3 regions of the Pectobacterium nicotianae genome follow, and region 2 is predicted to be linked to each of the others. Evidence: predicted binding sites of a transcription regulator. Region 2 holds the regulator's gene; each other region holds the start of a gene.
The links. Region 2 encodes sigma-54, which starts transcription at its own class of promoters, with help from an activator protein. Its sites were predicted from a motif close to GTTGGCACANNTTTCGCTNT; they were not measured.
Positions count from the first base shown of each region.

Region 1: a site for sigma-54 is predicted at 1,170-1,189, ahead of glnK (P-II family nitrogen regulator). Genes of this name have one in related genera too.
Region 3: a site for sigma-54 is predicted at 1,004-1,023, ahead of glnA (glutamate--ammonia ligase). Genes of this name have one in related genera too.

Region 1 is NZ_CP096821.1:3,599,472-3,601,747, forward strand. Features, by position in the region: gene amtB (ammonium transporter AmtB) at 1-705, opposite strand, end outside; gene glnK (P-II family nitrogen regulator) at 745-1,083, opposite strand; gene MYB54_RS16135 (SmdB family multidrug efflux ABC transporter permease/ATP-binding protein) at 1,444-2,276, opposite strand, start outside.
Region 2 is NZ_CP096821.1:4,525,654-4,527,929, reverse strand. Features, by position in the region: gene ptsN (PTS IIA-like nitrogen regulatory protein PtsN) at 1-125, opposite strand, end outside; gene hpf (ribosome hibernation promoting factor) at 221-508, opposite strand; gene rpoN (RNA polymerase factor sigma-54) at 532-1,965, opposite strand; gene lptB (LPS export ABC transporter ATP-binding protein) at 2,015-2,276, opposite strand, start outside.
Region 3 is NZ_CP096821.1:4,842,348-4,844,623, forward strand. Features, by position in the region: gene typA (ribosome-dependent GTPase TypA) at 1-732, opposite strand, end outside; gene glnA (glutamate--ammonia ligase) at 1,102-2,276, shown strand, end outside.

The DNA.
Region 1 (2,276 bases), 930 kb from region 2:
AAACCAGCCGATGTACAGGATCGCCGTACCGATAAACACCATCGGCAGGTTATGCGGTTTGAAGGCCTCTTTGCCAAAACCAGCACGTTTGCCCAGCAGGTAAGCACCAACCAACCCAGCAACTGCGGCATTGATGTGAACCACCGTACCGCCAGCGAAGTCCAGCGCGCCATCAGCAGCCAGATAGCCACCACCCCATACCATGTGCGTCATCGGCAGGTAGGAGAACGTCAGCCACAGCGCAACAAAGATCAGTACAGCAGAGAAACGAATACGCTCAGCAATCGCCCCGACAATCAGCGCAACGGTGATACAGGCAAAGGAAGCCTGATAAGCCACGTGTACAAACTGATAGAAGGTGCCACTGATGGATTCAATCCCGATGCCTTTCAGCATAAAGGTGCTGAAACCACCGAAGAAGGCGTTACCTTCGCTGAAGGCCAGGCTATATCCGTAAACGACCCACAGGATACAAACCATCGCGAACGTTACGCTCACTTGCGTCATCATGGACAGAACGTTCTTAGAACGAATCAGGCCGCCGTAAAACAATGCGATGCCCGGTATAGTCATAAAGAGTACCAGTGCGGTACAAATCATAATAAAAGCGTTGTCCGCTTTATCAATCGTCGGTGTCGCAGCCATTGCCCAGGACGGGAGTAATGCCGCCACACCAAAACCTAATGAAGAGAGTAGTTTTTTCATTTTCATCCATCCCTATTTACGTATCTACGCTAGGTGTTATTAAAGTGCGGCTTCGTCAGTTTCACCCGTACGAATACGGATAACCCTTTGCAACTCGGCGACAAAAATTTTGCCGTCACCAATTTTTCCGGTGTACGCGGCTTTGCTGATAACATCGATCACTTCATCCAGTTGGTCGTCTGCAATCGCGATATCAATTTTTACCTTGGGTAAAAAGTTAACGCTGTATTCTGCGCCGCGGTATAGCTCCGCGTGTCCTTTCTGACGACCAAATCCCTTCACCTCAGTGACGGTGAGTCCCTGGATGCCGACAGAAGATAACGCTTCACGTACATCTTCCAGCTTGAATGGTTTTATCACCACAGTAACCAGTTTCATTTATCTTCCCCCTAGCCATTACGTTCAGGCTTTCGCCCGTCACTTGTTCGATTACATGCTCTATGAAGTCGGTCTACGTCATGACTAAAGCAAAGGGTGTGCCATAAATGATTTATCTGGCACAAATCAGGAAAGAGAACGCTATTAACGATAAGAAAGGGCAAAAAGAAAACCCGGTGGGAACAAAATGCAGGAAGAATCGGGCAAGAATTGCACTAATTTAGTGCACGAAGAGTATTTTCAGTGCAGTGCGGGGGAAAACCAGAATCACGATGCTTATTGATGGTGCGAAGCCATGAATAGACTGTCAGTCTGCACCACACAAGGCGGTGCAGACCGAGATACTCTCCCAGGTAAGCCTCAGTGCGCAGGACAAGGCTCAGTGCTGGTGGCTGCAAGATCCTCTCCGGCGAGCTGCAATTGATACATTTGATAATAGCGCCCCTGCTGTTGCAGCAGTTGCTCATGCGTTCCCCGCTCAACGGTTTGCCCATGATGGAGCACCATAATCGTGTCGGCCTCAACGATAGTGGAAAGCCGATGGGCGATGATAATCAAGGTTGTCTGTTCCCTGATAATGCGCAGCGCCTTTTGCACCGCCTGCTCCGTACCTGAGTCAATATTCGCCGTCGCTTCATCAAGAATCAGGATTTTAGGCGTTTGCACCAGTACCCGCGCAATCGCCAACAGCTGCTTTTGTCCGGTAGACAGGTTATTCCCCTGCTCGCCAATGCGCGTATGCAACCCTTCAGGAAAAGCCCGAACCAGTTCAGCAAGCTGCACTACTTCCAGCACGCGCCAGACGGCCTCTTCGCTGATATCACGCCCCAGCGTCACATTCACAAACATGGATTCCGCCAGCACAACCGGATCCTGTTGCACCATTGCCACATTTTGGCGCAAGACCGCATGAGAGAGCGTCGACAGCGGGCGGCCATCGAGTCGAATCTCACCCTCATCTGGCGCGTAATACCCCATAAGCAAACTGGCTAGCGTACTTTTCCCACTGCCGGTATGCCCGACCAGCGCGACGAATCCGCGCTCTGGTATCGTCAGAGAAATATTCTGTAGCACGCGTTTTTCTGTGCCATACGAGAAAGAGACATCGTCAATATCGACACGCCCTGTCGCCAGAGGACGCTCATCATCGCCGTAACGCTGCTTTTTGCCATCCATTAGTTCAAAGATACGCT
Region 2 (2,276 bases):
AGCTGCCTGGCGGCCAGCTCACTGATAATTTCCAATGCCCGTTTCTTACTCTGGCAGTGGACGGTGCTTCGGGTGCACTCAGGACGTAATACGGTGCTGAGCTGCAATACGGGATCGTGGTTCATTTTATTTTCACTTAACGACGCTTTCACTTCTGGTGATCCCGACCCACCCGATGGATGGGCCGAGTTTGTCCTTTGCCAAATGGCAAAGAAGAAAATTAGTGCTGCTTGAGTTTATCTTTATGCTTATTGAGCTGTCTCGCCAGCTTATCAATCAATAAATCTATCGCGGCGTACATATCTGCCGCCTCTGAGGTTGCATGCAGCTCGCCGCCATTCACGTGGAGCGTGGCCTCGGCAATTTGCTGAACTTTTTCCACTCTCAATACCACATTGACCTGATTAATCCGGTCAAAATACTGCTCTAATTTGGCAAACTTGCCATTCACAAAATCACGCAGTGGTTCAGTGATATCGATGTGGTGTCCGGTAATGTTGAGCTGCATAGTGTCTTCCTTCTCTGTTGAGATCAAACCAGTTGTTTACGCTGATTCGACGGTGGGATAGATAAAGACTCTCGGTATTTTGCAACGGTTCGACGCGCCACGATGATGCCCTGATCGGAGAGCAGTGCCGTAAGCTTGCTATCGCTCAGTGGCTTCACGGGGTTTTCCGCTGCAATAAGCTTCTTCACCAACGCGCGGATTGCCGTTGATGAGGCTTCTCCGCCGCTATCGGTATTAACGTGGCTGGAGAAGAAATATTTTAGCTCAAAAATGCCGCGCGGGCTGTGCAGGAACTTCTGTGTCGTCACGCGTGAGATGGTGGATTCATGCATATCCACCGCTTGAGCGATGTCTGCCAGTACCATGGGCTTCATGAATTCTTCGCCCTGCTCGAAGAAATCCTGCTGCTGTTCGACGATGCAGCGGGTGACCTTCAGCAGCGTGTCATTGCGACTTTCCAGGCTTTTGATGAGCCAGCGCGCTTCTTGCAGATTGCTGCGGATAAACTGCCCGTCGCTGTCGTTGCGCGCGCTGTTACCCAGCGCGGCATACTGCTGGTTAATCTGCAACCGGGGGACGCTGTCGGTGTTCAGTTCGACGGCCCAGATCCCCTGAACTTTACGTACCAGCACGTCAGGAATCACGTATTCGGATTCACCGGTGTTGATCGATTGTCCCGGACGGGGATCGAGCGATTGGATCAGCGCCAGCGCTTCTTTCAGCACCTCTTCTTTCAGACGAGTAACGCGGATCAGGCTGCGGAAATCATGGTTGGCTAACAGATCGAGATGATCGCTGACGATCAGGCGCGCTTCGGTCAGACGTGGCGTGTCGTCGGCGAATTGGGAAAGCTGCACCAGCAGACAATCACGCAGATCGCGAGCGGCGACGCCAACGGGATCGAAGCGCTGCACGCGTTTTAGCACGGCTTCAACCTCTTCCAGCGTCACGTCGTCGTCACCGATGCTGTCAAGAATGTCCTGCAACGGTACGGTCAGGTAACCGGTGTTGTCGACTGCATCGACGATAGAGGTCGCGATAGCCGCGTCGGTGTCGGAAAACGGCGTTAGCTCAACCTGCCACATCAGGTAATCCTGAAGCGTTTGCGTGGTTTCGCCTTGATAAATCGGCAGTTCTTCATCGCGATAGTCGGTGCCAGTGCCCGACGGCGTGCCTGCGGAGTAGATTTCATCCCAGGTAGCATCGAGCGGCAATTCTTCCGGCATGTCTCTTTGTTCAAGGGCTTCGCCGGTATCCAGCGAATCGCTGTCTGCCTTTTCAAATGACTCGATTTCGTCGTGCTGATCCGTTTGTTCGAGCAACGGATTGCTTTCCAGCGCCAGTTGAATTTCCTGTTGCAATTCAAGCGTGGACAGTTGCAACAGGCGGATCGCCTGTTGGAGCTGTGGAGTCATGGCCAGTTGCTGGCTAAGCCTGAGTTGCAAACCTTGCTTCATAAATCGCGCTAACGTCCCATAAGTACTGCAAAGATAAAATATTACCCTATCAGAGTCGGAAGCCTTCGCCCAGATAGACGCGTTTCACCTGTTCATCGGCCAGAATATCGGTCGGTGAACCGTGGGCGATCAGGTTGCCCTGACTCACGATGTAGGCTCGTTCACAGACATCAAGCGTTTCGCGGACGTTATGATCGGTAATCAACACGCCAAGCCCGCTGTCACGCAGATGCTCAATGATTTTTTTAATATCCAGTACGGAGATCGGGTCTACGCCCGCAAACGGTTCATCCAACAGGATGAACTTCGGA
Region 3 (2,276 bases), 320 kb from region 2:
GCCTTCGCTATCAACAATAGTAACTTGTTGGTTAGGCTTAACTTTACCGCGCTTGATACGGCCGATACCGATAACGCCAACATAGTTGTTGTAGTCCAGCTGAGAGATCTGCATCTGGAACGGCGCATCCATCTCAACCTGAGGTGGAGAAACGTGATCGACAATCGCCTGATACAGCGGAGTCATATCTTCCGCCATGTCGGTATGGTCGAGACCCGCGATACCATTCAGCGCAGAAGCATAAATGATCGGGAAATCCAGTTGCTCGTCAGTCGCATCCAGGTTCACGAACAGGTCGAATACCTGATCGACAACCCAGTCAGGACGCGCGCCAGGACGGTCAACTTTGTTGATAACCACAATCGGTTTCAGACCGTTGGCAAATGCTTTTTTGGTCACGAAACGCGTTTGCGGCATCGGGCCATCCATCGCATCAACAACCAGCAGTACCGAGTCAACCATCGACATTACACGCTCAACCTCGCCGCCGAAGTCGGCGTGTCCCGGGGTATCTACGATGTTAATACGGTAGTCTTTCCAATTAATGGCGGTATTTTTTGCGAGGATGGTAATTCCACGCTCTTTCTCCAAATCGTTGGAGTCCATTACACGCTCGGTTGCTTCGACACGTTCACCGAACGTTCCGGATTGTTGCAACAGCTTGTCAACCAGGGTGGTTTTCCCATGGTCAACGTGCGCAATAATGGCGATGTTACGCAAATTTTCGATCACAGCTTTGCCTCAGGCATTTAGAAATAGCGCGCTATTGTACACGTATTAATCGAGGGACTAAACAAGATCACAAGCATCTATGATAAACAACCTAGAGCTGCCTGCTTTGTGATCCCTTTCACGGTGCAAAAGCGCTACAAGCGAACATGAATGCACCAAAAAAGTGCAATAATTCACATATGGAGCACCATTTTGGTGCTTTAGACTATAATGGTGCAGTGGATTTCCGTGAGAAAGCCCCAAGGAGCAACACATTGCACACATTTAAAAAGTTGGCACACTTTTAGCTTTAGTCTACTCACGGCAACAACATCAATCCACAACGATATTCGTTCCACGACGATAAATGACCAATCGGGAGAACCAAGTATGTCCGCAGAACATGTTTTGACGATGCTGAATGAGCACGAAGTGAAGTTTGTTGATTTACGCTTCACTGATACTAAAGGTAAAGAGCAGCACGTCACCATTCCGGCTCATCAAGTCAATGCCGACTTCTTCGAAGAAGGTAAAATGTTTGATGGTTCCTCGATTGGCGGCTGGAAAGGTATTAACGAGTCAGACATGGTTCTGATGCCCGATGCCAGCACCGCAATGATCGACCCGTTCTTCGAAGATTCTACACTGATCATTCGTTGTGACATCCTCGAACCAGGCACGATGCAAGGTTATGACCGCGACCCGCGTTCTATCGCGAAACGTGCGGAAGATTTCCTGCGTTCTTCCGGCATTGCCGATACCGTCCTGTTCGGGCCTGAGCCAGAATTCTTCCTGTTCGATGACATCCGTTTCGGCAGCAGCACTTCCGGTTCCCACGTTGCTATCGACGATGTCGAAGCTTACTGGAACTCCGGTAAAGCCTACGAAGGCGGTAACAAAGGTCACCGTCCAGGTCTGAAAGGCGGCTACTTCCCAGTTCCACCAGTCGATTCATCACAGGACATCCGTTCTGCTATGTGTCTGACCATGGAGCAAATGGGTCTGGTTGTTGAAGCCCACCACCACGAAGTGGCTACCGCTGGTCAGAACGAAGTGGCTACCCGCTTCAACACCATGACCAAAAAAGCTGACGAAATTCAGATCTACAAATATGTCGTGCACAACGTGGCTCACGCCTACGGTAAAACCGCGACCTTCATGCCAAAACCAATGTTCGGTGATAACGGTTCTGGTATGCACTGCCATATGTCTCTGTCTAAAGACGGTACTAACCTGTTCGCTGGCGACAAATACGGCGGCCTGTCTGAAATGGCGCTGTTCTACATCGGCGGTGTTATCAAACACGCTAAAGCTATCAACGCCCTGGCGAACCCGACCACCAACTCCTACAAGCGTCTGGTCCCAGGCTACGAAGCCCCAGTTATGCTGGCTTACTCTGCCCGTAACCGTTCTGCTTCAATCCGTATCCCAGTGGTTGCGAGCCCGAAAGCACGTCGTATCGAAGCGCGCTTCCCAGATCCAGCAGCTAACCCGTACCTGTGCTTCGCTGCACTGCTGATGGCTGGCCTCGACGGCATCATCAACAAAATCCACCCTGGCGATGC